Regions from separate parts of the Rossellomorea sp. QJM3NY_18 genome, predicted to be linked through region 3. Evidence: a T-box and tRNA genes for the amino acid it is inferred to sense, from the RefSeq annotation. Region 3 holds a T-box; the other regions hold tRNA genes.
The links. The T-box of region 3 lies ahead of trpS (tryptophan--tRNA ligase). A T-box ahead of a tRNA ligase gene usually reads a tRNA of that ligase, here a tRNA-Trp.
Positions count from the first base shown of each region.

Region 1: it encodes a tRNA-Trp, which carries the amino acid that the T-box ahead of trpS (tryptophan--tRNA ligase) is inferred to sense. The anticodon was not compared.
Region 2: it encodes a tRNA-Trp, which carries the amino acid that the T-box ahead of trpS (tryptophan--tRNA ligase) is inferred to sense. The anticodon was not compared.

Region 1 is NZ_CM149659.1:1,242,543-1,249,124, reverse strand. Features, by position in the region: gene AC0VXY_RS06505 (carbohydrate ABC transporter permease) at 1-880, opposite strand, end outside; tRNA gene AC0VXY_RS06500 (tRNA-Gly) at 1,357-1,430, opposite strand; tRNA gene AC0VXY_RS06495 (tRNA-Leu) at 1,435-1,518, opposite strand; tRNA gene AC0VXY_RS06490 (tRNA-Cys) at 1,527-1,600, opposite strand; tRNA gene AC0VXY_RS06485 (tRNA-Gly) at 1,608-1,682, opposite strand; tRNA gene AC0VXY_RS06480 (tRNA-Gln) at 1,687-1,758, opposite strand; tRNA gene AC0VXY_RS06475 (tRNA-His) at 1,798-1,873, opposite strand; tRNA gene AC0VXY_RS06470 (tRNA-Trp) at 1,885-1,958, opposite strand; tRNA gene AC0VXY_RS06465 (tRNA-Tyr) at 1,967-2,050, opposite strand; tRNA gene AC0VXY_RS06460 (tRNA-Thr) at 2,064-2,139, opposite strand; tRNA gene AC0VXY_RS06455 (tRNA-Phe) at 2,154-2,229, opposite strand; tRNA gene AC0VXY_RS06450 (tRNA-Asp) at 2,389-2,465, opposite strand; tRNA gene AC0VXY_RS06445 (tRNA-Met) at 2,476-2,549, opposite strand; tRNA gene AC0VXY_RS06440 (tRNA-Val) at 2,625-2,700, opposite strand; tRNA gene AC0VXY_RS06435 (tRNA-Glu) at 2,739-2,813, opposite strand; tRNA gene AC0VXY_RS06430 (tRNA-Ser) at 2,829-2,920, opposite strand; tRNA gene AC0VXY_RS06425 (tRNA-Asn) at 2,927-3,001, opposite strand; rRNA gene rrf (5S ribosomal RNA) at 3,009-3,125, opposite strand; rRNA gene AC0VXY_RS06415 (23S ribosomal RNA) at 3,424-6,360, opposite strand.
Region 2 is NZ_CM149659.1:3,921,016-3,927,597, forward strand. Features, by position in the region: rRNA gene AC0VXY_RS20190 (23S ribosomal RNA) at 1-2,153, opposite strand, end outside; rRNA gene AC0VXY_RS20195 (16S ribosomal RNA) at 2,385-3,936, opposite strand; tRNA gene AC0VXY_RS20200 (tRNA-Asn) at 4,237-4,311, opposite strand; tRNA gene AC0VXY_RS20205 (tRNA-Ile) at 4,321-4,397, opposite strand; tRNA gene AC0VXY_RS20210 (tRNA-Gly) at 4,409-4,482, opposite strand; tRNA gene AC0VXY_RS20215 (tRNA-Cys) at 4,492-4,565, opposite strand; tRNA gene AC0VXY_RS20220 (tRNA-Gln) at 4,568-4,642, opposite strand; tRNA gene AC0VXY_RS20225 (tRNA-His) at 4,651-4,723, opposite strand; tRNA gene AC0VXY_RS20230 (tRNA-Trp) at 4,741-4,814, opposite strand; tRNA gene AC0VXY_RS20235 (tRNA-Tyr) at 4,924-5,007, opposite strand; tRNA gene AC0VXY_RS20240 (tRNA-Phe) at 5,044-5,119, opposite strand; tRNA gene AC0VXY_RS20245 (tRNA-Asp) at 5,249-5,325, opposite strand; tRNA gene AC0VXY_RS20250 (tRNA-Met) at 5,404-5,477, opposite strand; tRNA gene AC0VXY_RS20255 (tRNA-Ser) at 5,647-5,739, opposite strand; tRNA gene AC0VXY_RS20260 (tRNA-Ile) at 5,746-5,819, opposite strand; tRNA gene AC0VXY_RS20265 (tRNA-Met) at 5,849-5,922, opposite strand; tRNA gene AC0VXY_RS20270 (tRNA-Ala) at 5,988-6,063, opposite strand; tRNA gene AC0VXY_RS20275 (tRNA-Pro) at 6,071-6,147, opposite strand; tRNA gene AC0VXY_RS20280 (tRNA-Arg) at 6,153-6,229, opposite strand; tRNA gene AC0VXY_RS20285 (tRNA-Leu) at 6,323-6,411, opposite strand; tRNA gene AC0VXY_RS20290 (tRNA-Gly) at 6,417-6,491, opposite strand; tRNA gene AC0VXY_RS20295 (tRNA-Leu) at 6,500-6,582, opposite strand, start outside.
Region 3 is NZ_CM149659.1:1,487,299-1,493,880, reverse strand. Features, by position in the region: gene opp3C (oligopeptide ABC transporter permease) at 1-309, opposite strand, end outside; gene opp3b (oligopeptide ABC transporter permease) at 309-1,238, opposite strand; gene AC0VXY_RS07675 (peptide ABC transporter substrate-binding protein) at 1,410-3,062, opposite strand; gene AC0VXY_RS07670 (DUF3899 domain-containing protein) at 3,526-3,909, shown strand; T-box leader at 3,953-4,185, shown strand; gene trpS (tryptophan--tRNA ligase) at 4,238-5,236, shown strand; gene AC0VXY_RS07660 (DUF3603 family protein) at 5,350-6,099, opposite strand; gene AC0VXY_RS07655 (YuzI family membrane protein) at 6,195-6,404, opposite strand; gene AC0VXY_RS07650 (DUF2268 domain-containing putative Zn-dependent protease) at 6,545-6,582, opposite strand, start outside.

The DNA of each region.
Region 1 (6,582 bases), 240 kb from region 3:
TCTTCTTCGTCACCATCACCTGGACTGTCGTAAACACAGCCACTACCACAAAGAACAGAATCGATTTCGCCGTTCCAAGTCCATAACGGTTATTCTGGAAAGCTTCCTGATAAATATTGATCGCAACGGATTGTGTAGAATTGAACGGCCCACCGCCTGTCAGCGAGATATTTAAATCGAATATTTTAAAGGCCATCGAAATCGTCAGGAAGAAACAAATCGTGAATGCCGGTAAAATCAATGGAATGATGATCTTCGTCAGGAGCGTCCAGCTCGATGCACCATCTATCTTCGCTGCTTCAAGAAGAGAATTGTCGACCCCTTGCAATGCCGCTACATAAATAACCATCATATACCCCGAGATCTGCCATGCAAATACGATAACAATACCCCAGAAAGCCGTCTTCTCATCACCAAGCCATGGCATTTTAAAAAATCCGATATCCGTCATATTCCCGAGTGAGGCGAATCCTTTCACAAAGATGAACTGCCAGATGAACCCGAGTAACAATCCCCCGATGACGTTCGGAATGAAAAATACGGTCCTCAGGATATTACGCGTCTTCAACGCCGCATTCAGTAAAAGAGCAAATCCGAATCCTATCAAGTTACTGATGATCACTGCCGCAAACATAAACTTCGTCGTGAACATGAAAGAATTGAAAAACGTTTTGTCATCCGTGAAAATCTTCTTATAATTATCAAATCCTACCCACTCAACAACCGAACTGACACCATTCCATGAGGTAAAGGAATAATACACCCCCATTAAGAATGGAAGAATCTGAATCACTAAGAAAAATAAAAGTGCCGGTCCTACAAAGGCAGCGTACGTCAGCAAGCTCTTATACTTGAACCTTTTCTTCGTCACTGCCTTCATTTGTACATCTGGGCTTACTGGTCCAGTCTGAATCTTTGGTTCCACCCGTATCACCACCCTAACTGTGTAATCGCTTTCTTATATTATAATGGTAGCGCTTTCTCAAAAAGGGGAACTCAATTGACGAAGAAGGTGCAATATTTTGACTAGATGGGGTTTGTTTTGATGGGTGGTGGGTAAATGAAAAGGTTGGATTCCTTTGTGGTTCTGTTTGGGGAATGAGTGGGCGGTGAATCGGCTTTTTGAAAATAAAATGCTGGAATTGAAAATAAAAGTGGTGTTTTTGAAAATAAAATCGTGGAATTGAAAATAAGTGGTCCAGTTTTGAAAATAAATTGGCTTTGATCGAGAATAAATATAGTGAAGTCGATCAGATAAACGTCCATAACGGTAAAAATGATGCTGGTTAAACGTTTTTTCATAATTAAACATTAAAAAAAACTTCCTCATGAAGAGAAAGCCTGTCGTATGTAAGTTGGAGCGGGTGAAGGGAATCGAACCCTCATCATCAGCTTGGAAGGCTGAGGTTTTACCACTAAACTACACCCGCGATGTGGTACCGGTGGCCGGGATCGAACCGGCACTCCAGAGGAACACGATTTTGAGTCGTGCGCGTCTGCCAATTCCGCCACACCGGCATTACATTTGGAGGCGGCAACCGGATTTGAACCGGTGATCAGGGTTTTGCAGACCCATGCCTTACCACTTGGCTATGCCGCCTTAATATTGGAGCGGAAGACGGGATTCGAACCCGCGACCCCCACCTTGGCAAGGTGGTGTTCTACCACTGAACTACTTCCGCACTACTGGGCTAGCTGGATTCGAACCAACGCATGTCGCAGTCAAAGTGCGATGCCTTACCGCTTGGCTATAGCCCACTGATAGTATATGTCACGGAAATAAAAATGTGACTTTTATGGGGCGACTGATGGGAATCGAACCCACGAATGCCTGAACCACAATCAGGTGCGTTAACCACTTCGCCACAATCGCCATGAAATAATTGGCAGGGGTAGTAGGAATCGAACCCACACCAAAGGTTTTGGAGACCTTCGTTCTACCTTTAAACTATACCCCTAGAATAAATGGTGGAGGGGGGCAGATTCGAACTGCCGAACCCGAAGGAGCGGATTTACAGTCCGCCGCGTTTAGCCACTTCGCTACCCCTCCAGCTATAAAACAATGGTGCCGGCAAGAGGACTTGAACCCCCAACCTACTGATTACAAGTCAGTTGCTCTACCAGTTGAGCTACACCGGCATCAAGTAAATAAATGGTGGCTCAGGACGGAATCGAACCGCCGACACATGGATTTTCAGTCCATTGCTCTACCAACTGAGCTACTGAGCCATATAGTTTTCGGCTTCCGCTAAGCTTCGAATCTCTTCGTCAGCTCACTCAGTCACATCCTCACGTATGTAAAATACGCTCCGGTGTTCCTTCGATCGCTTCCTCGACCTTCTCGCTTATCGAAACCCTTTTCCATTTCATGACTATCTAATATAAAAATGGCGGTCCGGACGGGACTCGAACCCGCGACCTCCTGCGTGACAGGCAGGCATTCTAACCAACTGAACTACCGGACCAAAAATGGTATTGCGGGGACAGGATTTGAACCTGTGACCTTCGGGTTATGAGCCCGACGAGCTACCGAACTGCTCCACCCCGCGACGATAAGAAATGGTAAGTTACAAATACTAATTAAGGAAGATTATTTTACTCTGCTTACGCTTCGTAAGAAATCATGGTGGAGGATGACGGGATCGAACCGCCGACCCTCTGCTTGTAAGGCAGATGCTCTCCCAGCTGAGCTAATCCTCCATATTACATGGTAAGTTCTTTTGCTTCCGCAAAAAAATTGGTGACCCATACGGGATTCGAACCCGTGTTACCGCCGTGAAAGGGCGGTGTCTTAACCGCTTGACCAATGGGCCTTACTGAAAACAAAATGGCGGAGAGCAAGGGATTTGAACCCTTGAGACAGCGTTAACCGTCTACACGATTTCCAATCGTGCTCCTTCGGCCACTCGGACAGCTCTCCATATATTGGCTCCGCAGGCAAGATTCGAACTTGCGACCGATCGGTTAACAGCCGATAGCTCTACCACTGAGCTACTGCGGAACGATATGCCTGGCGACGTCCTACTCTCACAGGGGGAGATCCCCCAACTACCATCGGCGCTGAAGAGCTTAACTTCCGTGTTCGGCATGGGAACGGGTGTGACCTCTTCGCCATAGTCACCAGACTATGTATTGTCCCTTTTTTAAGGACAAGTACTATTATATCGTGTTGATAATTTTTTTCAAGGATTTTTTTATATTTTCATATAAATTTTATTCCTTCAAAACTAGATAAAGAATTGATGTCAAGAAAGCCGAATATCGACCCATTGTTGTATCTACTATTGCAATAGATAACATTCCAGCTCCGGCGGCTAGAGACTCGAGGTCATTTCAGTTCAATCAGCTGAGGGTAAAAAACACCCTCTTCTGATTGCCCAGAAATGCTTGTCGTCTCTGTTCAAGCCGCCTCCGCTTTATAGTTTGGTTAAGTCCTCGATCGATTAGTATCAGTCAACTCCACATGTCGCCATGCTTCCATCTCTGACCTATCTACCTAGTCATCTTCTAGGGATCTTACTCACTTACGTGATGGGAAATCTCATCTCGAGGGGGGCTTCATGCTTAGATGCTTTCAGCACTTATCCCTTCCGCACATAGCTACCCAGCGATGCCTTTGGCAAGACAACTGGTACACCAGCGGTGCGTCCATCCCGGTCCTCTCGTACTAAGGACAGCTCCTCTCAAATTTCCTGCGCCCACGACGGATAGGGACCGAACTGTCTCACGACGTTCTGAACCCAGCTCGCGTACCGCTTTAATGGGCGAACAGCCCAACCCTTGGGACCGACTACAGCCCCAGGATGCGATGAGCCGACATCGAGGTGCCAAACCTCCCCGTCGATGTGGACTCTTGGGGGAGATAAGCCTGTTATCCCCGGGGTAGCTTTTATCCGTTGAGCGATGGCCCTTCCATGCGGAACCACCGGATCACTAAGCCCGACTTTCGTCCCTGCTCGACTTGTAGGTCTCGCAGTCAAGCTCCCTTGTGCCTTTACACTCTGCGAATGATTTCCAACCATTCTGAGGGAACCTTTGGGCGCCTCCGTTACTCTTTAGGAGGCGACCGCCCCAGTCAAACTGCCCACCTGACACTGTCTCCCACCCCGATAAGGGGCGCGGGTTAGAATTTCAATACAGCCAGGGTAGTATCCCACCGATGCCTCCACCGAAGCTTGTGCTCCGGTTTCCAAGGCTCCTACCTATCCTGTACAAGCTGTACCAAAATTCAATATCAGGCTACAGTAAAGCTCCACGGGGTCTTTCCGTCCTGTCGCGGGTAACCTGCATCTTCACAGGTACTATAATTTCACCGAGTCTCTCGTTGAGACAGTGCCCAGATCGTTACGCCTTTCGTGCGGGTCGGAACTTACCCGACAAGGAATTTCGCTACCTTAGGACCGTTATAGTTACGGCCGCCGTTTACTGGGGCTTCGATTCGCACCTTCGCTTGCGCTAAGCACTCCTCTTAACCTTCCAGCACCGGGCAGGCGTCAGCCCCTATACTTCGCCTTACGGCTTCGCAGAGACCTGTGTTTTTGCTAAACAGTCGCCTGGGCCTATTCACTGCGGCTCTCTCGGGCTTGCACCCTACCAGAGCACCCCTTCTCCCGAAGTTACGGGGTCATTTTGCCGAGTTCCTTAACGAGAGTTCTCTCGCTCACCTTAGGATTCTCTCCTCGCCTACCTGTGTCGGTTTGCGGTACGGGCACCTTTTTCCTCGCTAGAGGCTTTTCTTGGCAGTGTGGAATCAGGAACTTCGCTACTATAATTCGCTCGCTATCACAGCTCAGCCTTCTAAGATGACGGGATTTGCCTCATCATCAGCCTAACTGCTTAGACGCACATATCCAGCAGTGCGCTTACCCTATCCTCCTGCGTCCCCCCATTGCTCAAACGGAAAAGAGGTGGTACAGGAATATCAACCTGTTGTCCATCGTCTACGCCTATCGGCCTCGACTTAGGTCCCGACTAACCCTGAGCGGACGAGCCTTCCTCAGGAAACCTTAGGCATTCGGTGGATGGGATTCTCACCCATCTTTCGCTACTCATACCGGCATTCTCACTTCTAAGCACTCCACCAGTCCTTACGGTCTAGCTTCGCAGTCCTTAGAACGCTCTCCTACCACTGACACCTAGAGGTGTCAATCCACAGCTTCGGTGATACGTTTAGCCCCGGTACATTTTCGGCGCAGAGTCACTCGACCAGTGAGCTATTACGCACTCTTTAAATGGTGGCTGCTTCTAAGCCAACATCCTGGTTGTCTAAGCAACTCCACATCCTTTTCCACTTAACGTATACTTTGGGACCTTAGCTGGTGGTCTGGGCTGTTTCCCTTTCGACTACGGATCTTATCACTCGCAGTCTGACTCCCATGGATAAGTCTTTGGCATTCGGAGTTTGTCTGAATTCGGTAACCCGATGAGGGCCCCTAGTCCAAACAGTGCTCTACCTCCAAGACTCTTACACATGAGGCTAGCCCTAAAGCTATTTCGGAGAGAACCAGCTATCTCCAAGTTCGATTGGAATTTCTCCGCTACCCACACCTCATCCCCGCACTTTTCAACGTGCGTGGGTTCGGACCTCCATTCAGTGTTACCTGAACTTCATCCTGGACATGGGTAGATCACCTGGTTTCGGGTCTACGACCACATACTAAATTCGCCCTATTCAGACTCGCTTTCGCTGCGGCTCCGTCTTATCAACTTAACCTTGCATGGGATCGTAACTCGCCGGTTCATTCTACAAAAGGCACGCCATCACCCGTTAACGGGCTCTGACTACTTGTAGGCACACGGTTTCAGGTTCTATTTCACTCCCCTTCCGGGGTGCTTTTCACCTTTCCCTCACGGTACTGGTTCACTATCGGTCACTAGGGAGTATTTAGCCTTGGGAGATGGTCCTCCCAGCTTCCGACGGGATTTCACGTGTCCCGCCGTACTCAGGATCCACTCAAGAGGGAATGAAGTTTCAACTACAGGGTTGTTACCTTCTTTGACGAGCCTTTCCAGACTTCTTCGTCTACTTCATTCCTTTGTAACTCCGTATAGAGTGTCCTACAACCCCAAGAGGCAAGCCTCTTGGTTTGGGCTATATCCCGTTTCGCTCGCCGCTACTCAGGGAATCGCAATTGCTTTCTCTTCCTCCAGGTACTTAGATGTTTCAGTTCCCTGGGTCTGCCTTCCATACTCTATGTATTCAAGTAAGGATATTGTTCCATTACGAACAATGGGTTCCCCCATTCGGAAATCTCTGGATCAAAGCTCACTTACAGCTCCCCAAAGCATATCGGTGTTAGTCCCGTCCTTCGTCGGCTCCTAGTGCCAAGGCATCCACCGTGCGCCCTTCATAACTTAACCTAAATTTCGCTTTATCAGCTTTGCTGCTAAATCAAAATTTGATCACTTACTAATTAAGGTTTAAACCCTAAAATGGCGATATTCGGTAATTTCTTGACTATCAATTTATCTTTATCTAGTTTTCAAAGAACAAATCCTTTTTTATCTCGTAAGAGACAAAAAGTTTTGATGGTAATTAAACCATCAAAACTGAACAAAACTTCGACGTGTCAAACGTTTTTG
Region 2 (6,582 bases), 1.9 Mb from region 3:
CCTGTACAAGCTGTACCAAAATTCAATATCAGGCTACAGTAAAGCTCCACGGGGTCTTTCCGTCCTGTCGCGGGTAACCTGCATCTTCACAGGTACTATAATTTCACCGAGTCTCTCGTTGAGACAGTGCCCAGATCGTTACGCCTTTCGTGCGGGTCGGAACTTACCCGACAAGGAATTTCGCTACCTTAGGACCGTTATAGTTACGGCCGCCGTTTACTGGGGCTTCGATTCGCACCTTCGCTTGCGCTAAGCACTCCTCTTAACCTTCCAGCACCGGGCAGGCGTCAGCCCCTATACTTCGCCTTACGGCTTCGCAGAGACCTGTGTTTTTGCTAAACAGTCGCCTGGGCCTATTCACTGCGGCTCTCTCGGGCTTGCACCCTACCAGAGCACCCCTTCTCCCGAAGTTACGGGGTCATTTTGCCGAGTTCCTTAACGAGAGTTCTCTCGCTCACCTTAGGATTCTCTCCTCGCCTACCTGTGTCGGTTTGCGGTACGGGCACCTTTTTCCTCGCTAGAGGCTTTTCTTGGCAGTGTGGAATCAGGAACTTCGCTACTATAATTCGCTCGCTGTCACAGCTCAGCCTTCACGATGATGGGATTTGCCTCATCATCAGCCTAACTGCTTAGACGCACATATCCAGCAGTGCGCTTACCCTATCCTCCTGCGTCCCCCCATTGCTCAAACGGAAAAGAGGTGGTACAGGAATATCAACCTGTTGTCCATCGTCTACGCCTATCGGCCTCGACTTAGGTCCCGACTAACCCTGAGCGGACGAGCCTTCCTCAGGAAACCTTAGGCATTCGGTGGATGGGATTCTCACCCATCTTTCGCTACTCATACCGGCATTCTCACTTCTAAGCACTCCACCAGTCCTTACGGTCTAGCTTCGCAGTCCTTAGAACGCTCTCCTACCACTGACACCTAGAGGTGTCAATCCACAGCTTCGGTGATACGTTTAGCCCCGGTACATTTTCGGCGCAGAGTCACTCGACCAGTGAGCTATTACGCACTCTTTAAATGGTGGCTGCTTCTAAGCCAACATCCTGGTTGTCTAAGCAACTCCACATCCTTTTCCACTTAACGTATACTTTGGGACCTTAGCTGGTGGTCTGGGCTGTTTCCCTTTCGACTACGGATCTTATCACTCGCAGTCTGACTCCCATGGATAAGTCTTTGGCATTCGGAGTTTGTCTGAATTCGGTAACCCGATGAGGGCCCCTAGTCCAAACAGTGCTCTACCTCCAAGACTCTTACACATGAGGCTAGCCCTAAAGCTATTTCGGAGAGAACCAGCTATCTCCAAGTTCGATTGGAATTTCTCCGCTACCCACACCTCATCCCCGCACTTTTCAACGTGCGTGGGTTCGGACCTCCATTCAGTGTTACCTGAACTTCATCCTGGACATGGGTAGATCACCTGGTTTCGGGTCTACGACCACATACTAAATTCGCCCTATTCAGACTCGCTTTCGCTGCGGCTCCGTCTTATCAACTTAACCTTGCATGGGATCGTAACTCGCCGGTTCATTCTACAAAAGGCACGCCATCACCCGTTAACGGGCTCTGACTACTTGTAGGCACACGGTTTCAGGTTCTATTTCACTCCCCTTCCGGGGTGCTTTTCACCTTTCCCTCACGGTACTGGTTCACTATCGGTCACTAGGGAGTATTTAGCCTTGGGAGATGGTCCTCCCAGCTTCCGACGGGATTTCACGTGTCCCGCCGTACTCAGGATCCACTCAAGAGGGAATGAAGTTTCAACTACAGGGTTGTTACCTTCTTTGACGAGCCTTTCCAGACTTCTTCGTCTACTTCATTCCTTTGTAACTCCGTATAGAGTGTCCTACAACCCCAAGAGGCAAGCCTCTTGGTTTGGGCTATATCCCGTTTCGCTCGCCGCTACTCAGGGAATCGCAATTGCTTTCTCTTCCTCCAGGTACTTAGATGTTTCAGTTCCCTGGGTCTGCCTTCCATACTCTATGTATTCAAGTAAGGATATTGTTCCATTACGAACAATGGGTTCCCCCATTCGGAAATCTCTGGATCAAAGCTCACTTACAGCTCCCCAAAGCATATCGGTGTTAGTCCCGTCCTTCGTCGGCTCCTAGTGCCAAGGCATCCACCGTGCGCCCTTCATAACTTAACCTAAATTTCGCTTTATCAGCTTTGCTGCTAAATCAAAATTTGATCACTTACTAATTAAGGTTTAAACCCTAAAATGGCGATACTCGGTAATTTCTTGACTATCAATTTATCTTTATCTAGTTTTCAAAGAACAAATCCTTTTTTATCTCGTAAGAGACAAAAAGTTTTGATGGTTGAACCATCAAAACTGAACAAAACTTCGACTGTCAACGTTTTTGTAAATCTTCCTTAGAAAGGAGGTGATCCAGCCGCACCTTCCGATACGGCTACCTTGTTACGACTTCACCCCAATCATCTGTCCCACCTTAGGCGGCTGGCTCCAAAAGGTTACCTCACCGACTTCGGGTGTTACAAACTCTCGTGGTGTGACGGGCGGTGTGTACAAGGCCCGGGAACGTATTCACCGCGGCATGCTGATCCGCGATTACTAGCGATTCCAGCTTCATGTAGGCGAGTTGCAGCCTACAATCCGAACTGAGAACGGTTTTATGGGATTGGCTAAACCTCGCGGTCTTGCTGCCCTTTGTACCGTCCATTGTAGCACGTGTGTAGCCCAGGTCATAAGGGGCATGATGATTTGACGTCATCCCCACCTTCCTCCGGTTTGTCACCGGCAGTCATCTTAGAGTGCCCAACTGAATGCTGGCAACTAAGATCAAGGGTTGCGCTCGTTGCGGGACTTAACCCAACATCTCACGACACGAGCTGACGACAACCATGCACCACCTGTCACTCTGTCCCCCGAAGGGGAAAGCCCTATCTCTAGGGTTGTCAGAGGATGTCAAGACCTGGTAAGGTTCTTCGCGTTGCTTCGAATTAAACCACATGCTCCACCGCTTGTGCGGGCCCCCGTCAATTCCTTTGAGTTTCAGTCTTGCGACCGTACTCCCCAGGCGGAGTGCTTAATGCGTTAGCTGCAGCACTAAGGGGCGGAAACCCCCTAACACTTAGCACTCATCGTTTACGGCGTGGACTACCAGGGTATCTAATCCTGTTTGCTCCCCACGCTTTCGCGCCTCAGTGTCAGTTACAGACCAGAAAGTCGCCTTCGCCACTGGTGTTCCTCCAAATATCTACGCATTTCACCGCTACACTTGGAATTCCACTTTCCTCTTCTGCACTCAAGTTCCCCAGTTTCCAATGACCCTCCACGGTTGAGCCGTGGGCTTTCACATCAGACTTAAGAAACCACCTGCGCGCGCTTTACGCCCAATAATTCCGGACAACGCTTGCCACCTACGTATTACCGCGGCTGCTGGCACGTAGTTAGCCGTGGCTTTCTGGTTAGGTACCGTCAAGGTGCCGCCCTATTCGAACGGCACTTGTTCTTCCCTAACAACAGAGCTTTACGATCCGAAAACCTTCATCACTCACGCGGCGTTGCTCCGTCAGACTTTCGTCCATTGCGGAAGATTCCCTACTGCTGCCTCCCGTAGGAGTCTGGGCCGTGTCTCAGTCCCAGTGTGGCCGATCACCCTCTCAGGTCGGCTACGCATCGTGGCCTTGGTGAGCCGTTACCTCACCAACTAGCTAATGCGCCGCGGGTCCATCTGTAAGTGATAGCTAAAAGCCACCTTTCAACATTTCCTCATGCGAGGAAATGAGTTATCCGGTATTAGCCCCGGTTTCCCGGAGTTATCCCAGTCTTACAGGCAGGTTACCCACGTGTTACTCACCCGTCCGCCGCTGATATCAGGGAGCAAGCTCCCATCAATCCGCTCGACTTGCATGTATTAGGCACGCCGCCAGCGTTCGTCCTGAGCCAGGATCAAACTCTCCGATAAAAGTTTGAATAGCTCTTTAAAAATAAATCTAGAATTAACGTTGACGTATTGTCTTGTTTTGTTCAGTTTTCAAGGTTCAATGTGTAAGTCCTTCTCTCGAAGCGACCCTTACTATGCTACATGATTGTTAACCTGTTGTCAACAACTCTTTAAAAGAAGTTTTGATCAAGTTTTCATATTACGTTGCTCGTTTGCAGCAACAAATAATACTTTATCAGTTAACTTCGTAGAAGTCAACTTCTTTTTATAACTTTCTCAAAAAAAGAGATCGTTGTTCCATTATCTTCAATAAGAAGATAATGGCTCCGCAGGCAAGATTCGAACTTGCGACCGATCGGTTAACAGCCGATAGCTCTACCACTGAGCTACTGCGGAATAATGGAATGGTGGGCCTAAGTGGACTCGAACCACCGACCTCACGCTTATCAGGCGTGCGCTCTAACCAGCTGAGCTATAGGCCCAAAAATGAAATTGGAGCGGGTGAAGGGAATCGAACCCTCATCATCAGCTTGGAAGGCTGAGGTTTTACCACTAAACTACACCCGCGTGAATATTTGGAGGCGGCAACCGGATTTGAACCGGTGATAAAGGTTTTGCAGACCTCTGCCTTACCACTTGGCTATGCCGCCGTTGGCTGGGCTAGCTGGATTCGAACCAACGCATGTCGCAGTCAAAGTGCGATGCCTTACCGCTTGGCTATAGCCCAATATAAAGGGCGACTGATGGGAATCGAACCCACGAATGCCTGAACCACAATCAGGTGCGTTAACCACTTCGCCACAATCGCCATGCTTGAAATTTCTTTGGCAGGGGCAGTAGGAATCGAACCCACACCAAAGGTTTTGGAGACCTTCGTTCTACCGTTAAACTATGCCCCTGTGATATATATTAGTTTTTAAAAACCACCATGCTACTTGGATCATAATGCTCCGCTCCACGTGGTTTAAGGAAGATTATTTCACTCCGCTGTCGCTTCGTAAAAAATCTTGGTGGAGGGGGGCAGATTCGAACTGCCGAACCCGAAGGAGCGGATTTACAGTCCGCCGCGTTTAGCCACTTCGCTACCCCTCCAAATAAAATAAATACTTAAAGGTTCTTAAGTATAAATGGTGGCTCAGGACGGAATCGAACCGCCGACACATGGATTTTCAGTCCACTGCTCTACCAACTGAGCTACTGAGCCAAATATAATATGCATCCTACAAATAGAATGTTGTAGTCCATCGTCCAGCTCTCAGGAAGCCGAATCAAGAAGTTGCTTGAGCCGTATTATATAGGAGATTAAATTTTCAAATGACAATTAAAAGATAAATGGCGGTCCGGACGGGACTCGAACCCGCGACCTCCTGCGTGACAGGCAGGCATTCTAACCAACTGAACTACCGGACCAAAGTTTTTCACGATAGTGAAAATAACTATCCATGCGTGACTCATCAAAGAACATCCTATCTTTAGTCAAAAATGGTATTGCGGGGACAGGATTTGAACCTGCGACCTTCGGGTTATGAGCCCGACGAGCTACCGAACTGCTCCACCCCGCGACGATAAAATATCATTAAGTTTCCACTATCCCATTATGCATCACGCAGATCCACCCCGACTTCAGTAAGCTCATTCAAGCTGCAGCTCAGTCGGTGCGCTGATGTGAACGCTCCGAAGATTATTCGGTCGTGCTCCACCCCGCGACGATAATATTTTTCAAAGAGAAAATGGAGGAGGAAGGGGGATTCGAACCCCCGCGGGCTGTTACACCCCTGTCGGTTTTCAAGACCGATCCCTTCAGCCGGACTTGGGTATTCCTCCGTATAATGGACCCTGTAGGACTCGAACCTACGACCGGACGGTTATGAGCCGTCTGCTCTAACCAACTGAGCTAAGGGTCCTTATAAATCGTACGTTATGTATTAAGTAATAGCGGCGGAGGGGATCGAACCCCCGACCTCACGGGTATGAACCGTACGCTCTAGCCAGCTGAGCTACACCGCCACGAATATAATATGTTTCCCTTTTTAAAAAACATTAAAGTTCGTTTCACTGCCGTGAAATAAACTTGGTGGAGCCTAGCGGGATCGAACCGCTGACCTCCTGCGTGCAAAGCAGGCGCTCTCCCAGCTGAGCTAAGGCCCCAAAGAAGTGGTCGGGAAGACAGGATTCGAACCTGCGACCCCTTGGTCCCAAACCAAGTGCTCTACCAAGCTGAGCTACTTCCCGATATTTGGCGCGCCCGAGAGGAGTCGAACCCCTAACCTTTTGATCCGTAGTCAAACGCTCTATCCAATTGAGCTACGGGCGCAGAATGAAATATAGTTTTTTCAATAAGTAACGTAAGGATAGATATTTTGCTGGTGCAAATTAATGATAGTTATTTTGCTTTCGCAAAAAACTTTGGTGCCGAGGACCGGAATCGAACCGGTACGGTAGTCACCTACCGCAGGATTTTAAGTCCTGTGCGTCTGCCAGTTCCGCCACCCCGGCTAGTTTGGAGCGGAAGACGGGATTCGAACCCGCGACCCCCACCTTGGCAAGGTGGTGTTCTACCACTGAACTACTTCCGCAACAAAAATGGTGCGGGTGAAGGGACTTGAACCCCCACGCCTTGCGGCGCCAGATCCTAAGTCTGGTGCGTCTGCCAATTCCGCCACACCC
Region 3 (6,582 bases):
TTTACCGTCGAACGGGAGCCAACCGATACCTGAAAGCGCTTCAATTTTCGGAGGCAGCTTAGCGTGGCGAATATTTTGATCACTGAATTTGTATTCGTTCATTCCGGGTCCGAATATCGCAAAGAATGCGATGATGAGAGTGATGATGATCCCAATGATTGCTCCTCTGTTCTTTCTAAGACGGAGCCATGAATCTTGCCAGAAATTGAGACTTGGTCTCTCTATCTTCTCTGCTGCATCTTCATTAGCCATCTGAGGTTGAAAGAGGTCTGGACTTAGTTGTTCTAACTTCTTTTTGTTTGCTTCCATTATTTCTTCCCTCCAGCTAAGCGAATACGCGGATCAATGATTCCATATAGGATATCTACCAAGAAGATAACACCAATGAATAAAGCACTAAAGAAAAGGGTAATACCCATAATGACCGTGTAATCGTTCGTGTTGATTGATAATACGAATTGCTCACCAAGACCAGGCACCGCAAAAATTCGCTCAACCACTAATGCCCCGGTCATAACGGCTACTGTCATCGGTCCAAGAATGGTGACAATCGGAATCATCGCATTACGGACGCCATGCTTTACAATCGTACCGGTTTTTGAAATCCCTTTAGCAGTTGCTAGTAAAATATAATCAGAGTTTAATATTTCAAGCATCTCTGTACGCATAAAACGTGCTATTGTTGCAACAACACCTACAGTTAGAGCCAGTGTAGGGAGAATCGTATGCTTGTACTCCCCCCAAAGGGCTACAGGCAGCCATTCCAATTTGACACCAACATAGTACTGAAGTAATCCTGCAAATACAAATGAAGGAACAGAAATCCCCAATACCGCTAATGTTGTGGATCCATAATCAACCCAAGTATTGTGTCTGATTGCGGCTATTATTCCTATCAGTAAACCTAAAAGAGTACCTAAAACCATTGCTTGGAATCCAAGAAGTGCGGAAGGACCAATACGGTCGCCAAGAATTTGTGTTACAGGACGATTATCATATTGGAAGGACAATCCCAAATCTCCTTTCGCCAGCCCAACCATATAGTTGATATATTGCTCTGGCAGCGGGTCGTTGAGACCGTATTTATCCAGGATGATTTGTTGTTGTTCCGGAGACAGCCTTTCTGTGTTTTGCAGTGGAGATCCAGGCAGGAGCTTCATCAGAAAGAAAGTGGCGGTTGCAATGATAAGCAAAGTGATGATCATATAAACGATACGTTGAATAGTATATCTGACCATTCTTTAGCCCCCCTTTTTTATCTTATTTTTCTACATTTTTAATTATAGCTATTTTCGACAAATTTTCAATGTATTTTTACTTTTTTGATAATTATCGACATTCACTGGAAAAGGAGAGCATATGCTCATGCATACGCTCTCCCTTTAAAGGTGTGTCTACTGAGTTAATACTTACTCAATCGAAGCCCATTTGTATGAATTATCTGCACCAAATGAATGGCGTAGAACATTCTTAACATACGGACGCTCTAGATAAGAAACACCAGCTTGGTACATTGGGCTGATCGCTTGATCATCAAACAGGATCTTTTCTGCGTCAACCATTGCCTGCCAACGTGCATCTAAATCGTCAAGAAGTTCACCTTTAGCTTGTTCAACTTTCTTGTCATACTCAGGATTAGAGTAACCCATTTGGTTATGAGCACCGTCAGTCACGAACATGTCAATGAAAGTCATTGGATCTGGATAGTCAGGACCCCAACCAGCGAATGAGAAGTCATATTGACCTTTTGATTCTAATTCAAGCTTTTGCTTAAATGGTTGAGCTTTGATCTTAACCGTTAATCCTTCAAGGTTTTGCTCAAGTTGCTCTTTTAAGAATTCACCGATTTTCTTAGAGTTGTCAGAGTCATAGTTTAATAATTCTAATTCAATAGAATCTTTACCTAACTCTTCTTTTGCTTTAGCCCAGTAATCTGCAGCTTTCTTAGCGTCAAATTCGCCGAAATCGCCTACCGCTTCACGGTACTCAGTACCATCAGGACCCGTTACGAAATCTTTTGGTACTAAGTAGTACGCAGGGATCGATCCGTCATTAAGAAGTACGTCAACCATACCTTGCTTGTCATAAGCAGCATCGATTGCTTTACGAGCGTTAACGTTTTTCAGTACTTCATTACCCTGGTTTAAACGAAGGAAGTAGACAGACGTTTCAGCTCTTGTTTTAAAGTTTTCATCAGATTTGTATTTATCAACAAATTCAGCTGAAAGTGTAGCGATATCCGCTTTGTTTGTTTCAAAAAGGTTTACACGCGTTGCAGTATCTTTTACGATGTTGAAGTTAACTTCTTTCAGCTTAACTTTATCTGCATCCCAGTAATCGTCATTTTTTGATAATTTGAAGCTTTGTTCATGCTTCCACTCAGAAAGTGTGAATGGACCGTTATACACAACCGTGTCAGCTTCAAGACCGAATTTGTCGCCTTGCTCTTCCACGAATTTTTGATTTTGAGGATAGAATGTTGCGAAAGAAAGTAGAGCTTTGAAATATGGTACCGGTGTTTCAAGCTGTATTTCTAATGTTTTGTCATCAGTAGCTTTAATACCTAATTCTTCAACTGGAACTTCACCAGCATTAACTTTAGCAGCGTTTTTGATATCGTACATGATGTACGCATACTCTGCACCAGTGTCAGGGTTTAAAGCTTTTTGCCAAGAATAAACGAAGTCGTTAGCCGTAACAGGATCCCCGTTGGACCATTTCGCATCACGGATCTTAAACGTGTATGTTTTACCATCTTCGCTTACTTGTGGCTCTTCTGCAGCCATACCAAGTACAGGCTCGTCATTTTCACCTAAACGGTAAAGACCTTCAAATACGTTGTTCATTACGTTGAATGACACTGAGTCAGTAGCCAGAGTAGAGTCCATTGATGGGATCTCGGAACTCTCTACCAAATTAAGTACTTGTTCTTTCTTTTCGTCAGAACCGCCTGCACCTGATCCTTCTTCATTGCCTTCAGTCTTCTTGTCGCCGCCACATGCAGCCAAGAAAGTACTTAGAGCCAGAAGAAGAACCAGCAAGAATGAAAACTTTTTCTTCATCTTGAAATTGACCTCCTCGTAAATCTCATATTTATTTATCTTCTAATTTTCAGAAGATTTGTTACTTATTATACATGATAGAGAAATTATTGCAATATGAATTTAACAGTTTTTTTGCAAAATTATCAGATTAGTAGGTATATTGTTGTTAAAATACTGGTATATCAACGTTTTGTCTAAACATTTTGGAGAGTTTGTCCCATTACAAATGTTACAATCGTAAATTTCATCTAAATGAAACACTTTACATTATGGATGATTTTTCATCTTCTAACGCTCCCATTCTATTATAATTATTAAAACATCAGACTAAATATAAATAATAGAATTAATACTTATTTCACTCTGTAACAGTATTTGAAATGAGATACCGTTGCTGAAAGATTTGTATATATATGAATGAGGATTGAATTATTCTTCTTCCTTCATGTATACTTTGGATAAAAACATCTTAAGGAGCATTATGAAACGATTGAAACTGTTCTACATACTTACCTTTCTTATTTTCATCATCGCCGTGGTAGTGGCTTCACTGCAGGAAAAGGGTCTGCTTCTTTCTATTATAGATAGCTTGTTTGTGATCGGGATTGCCTATATCAGCATTGGTGCCCTCCTTTATATTTTTGAAAGAGGATTTTTTAACGGGATCGTGTATGCTCTTAAAAGATTTCGCAACAGCACGAAACAGGGAAAGTATATTTCTCAGTTCGATGACCTGGATGAGATGAAAGAAGCTCACGAAGAATATGGAGTACAACGTTCCTACTCCATTACGAAATCTTTTTTACTGACCGGAGGACTGACACTCGCCCTTTCCATCATCATGACCTATCTTCTGTACACTTGAATTTACCTATTTTTTCTCATATAATATCTACATATGAATGAAATTATAAGCATGGATGAAGAGTAGTACTTTTCAGGATGATTAAAAGAGAGCTTGTGGTTGGTGCGAACAAGTATTCATTTGAAAAGGAATGGACTTCGGAGCTTTATGTGTGAAACGGAGTAGCATATAACGGGATGACCTTACGTTAAAGAGGTTCCATGCACGTCATGGACTAAGCTGGCTCTAACGGGCACTTAGGGTGGCACCGCGGAAATCATCCCATTCGTCCCTATTTTTCATAGGACGGGTGGGTTTTTATTTTGTGTAAAATTAGGGAGGAAATGAAATGAAGACAATATTCAGTGGCATTCAGCCGAGTGGTACGATCACTCTCGGCAATTACATCGGGGCGATGAAGCAATTCACCGAGCTCCAGGAAGAATATAATTGTTACTTCTGTGTGGTGGACCAGCACGCGATCACGGTTGCTCAGGATAAAATGAAGCTGCGCAAAAACATCCGCAGCCTTGCCGCCCTGTATATCGCCTGTGGCATCGATCCTGAGAAATCCACATTATTCATTCAATCGGAAGTTCCTGCACATGCACAGGCAGGCTGGATCCTGCAGTGTGTGACCTATATCGGGGAACTTGAAAGAATGACGCAATTCAAAGATAAATCTCATGGTAAAGAAGCCGTTTCAGCAGGATTATTGACATATCCACCGTTAATGGCCGCTGACATTCTGTTATATGGAACCGATCTTGTTCCTGTCGGGGAGGATCAGAAGCAGCATCTGGAACTGACCAGGAACTTGGCAGAACGGTTCAACAATAAATACAATGATATCTTTACTGTACCTGAAGTAAGAATCCCCAAAGTCGGTGCCCGTGTGATGTCCCTTCAGGACCCGTTGAAGAAGATGAGTAAATCCGATTCGAATCAGAAGGCGTTCATTACACTCCTTGACGATCCAAAACTGATCGAGAAGAAAATCAAAAGTGCTGTAACCGATTCAGATGGCATCGTAAAATATGATAAAGAAAACAAGCCCGGGGTGTCGAACCTCCTTTCGATCTATTCGATCCTTGAAGGTACTTCTATAGAAGAAATTGAACAGAAATATGAAGGGAAAGGATACGGGGCCTTCAAAAGCGACTTAGCACAGGTGGTCATAAGCGCCATCAAGCCGGTACAGGACCGCTACTATGAATTGATCGATTCCGAGGAATTGGATGATATTCTTGATCGCGGTGCCGAAAAGGCAAATTTCGCAGCAAACAAAATGCTGAAGAAGATGGAAAAGGCCATGGGATTGGGACGAAAAGAGAGAAAGAGAAAATAATCGTGGGGACCAGAGACTGCTTGTGCGGTATCTGGTCTTTTCTTTCGATTTATTCCCTGCCCGCATATAAAAAAACCTCAAGCCCTTTCCGGACCCAAGGTTTACTACGACTATTAATTTACCTTTGGACGATTTTCCACTTCCCATAGTTTCTCAAAAAACGGCTGCCCCTTTATCAAATTCTCACAGAGAGTGAGGTGCTTGTCCGACCAACCGTACTGGGTTTCTTCATATAGCATCTGCCATATGTCTTCAAAGTCCATTTCCCGTATGGTGCGGTAGCGCTCTGGTGCCCATTCGGTGTACCAATACCGGATTTCCGCCGTGTTGTTTGAACTGTGAAGTTGATCAAGGGCCATGAATAACAGCTGCTTCAGTTGTCTTTCCTTCCTCGTCAGTCCACTCATCATATAAGGATTCGGGGAAAGAATGTGATATGCATCCTCCCTTTTGCCATCCGGCTCGATGGAATACTGTACCGTTTCATGACTTTCAACCATTTCATACACCAGTTGTTCCTGTCTTGGTATGAGCCTGCTTTTTCTGATTGGGACAGTGTAACCGATTGTATCCACTGCCAGTATCCCGGTACCATCTGTCACAATGAAACAATAATCCAATTGGATCCGTTCGTGGTTTTTTCGCAGATATGCTTTTTGATAAACTTGATGGAGCAGTTGTTGAGGTAACTCTGATAGATCATTCTCGATGTAATGAAACAGTGTCGTGTCTACTTTAATCAGAGGAACCTGATCCAGTAATTCAATAACGTCCTCTTTTCTCCACTCATGAAAATGGCAGACATTGTAGCCATTTTCTTCGCCTTCGAACCAATTTACCCATACATCATGAAGATATAACATGATTGACCCCTCGCTTTGCTTCAATCTTATTTGTCAATCAGTATAGGCTAATCCGTGTTAATTTATTCCTATCATCAGGGGTTTTATGATAGTCATTATATTTTTCTGCGGGGTATATAGATCGAGAGGGTGATGATGAAGATTCCCAAAAGGAATAAATAACATTCAACACGTGTCGTGACGAAGAATATATAATCTGTAAACGTCATTCCGGTCGTAAGCAAATTTAAATACATGATTAAACTCACTCCTCCTGAAACAGCCAGTCCAAATCCTATAAAGAGCCCAAACAATTGTACCACCATACCTTCCGCCTCTATCCTTGCATTAAGATATTGGAGCCCGTCCATGCTTAGTATATTTTATGATAGGAACAGGAAGATATGACGGCACAGGACATCCTATTTTCAGGAAAATCCCACTGATTCAGCAATCCCCCTGTTTTCTATGGCAAAAATACTGAGGACGGTTCTCCTATGAGGG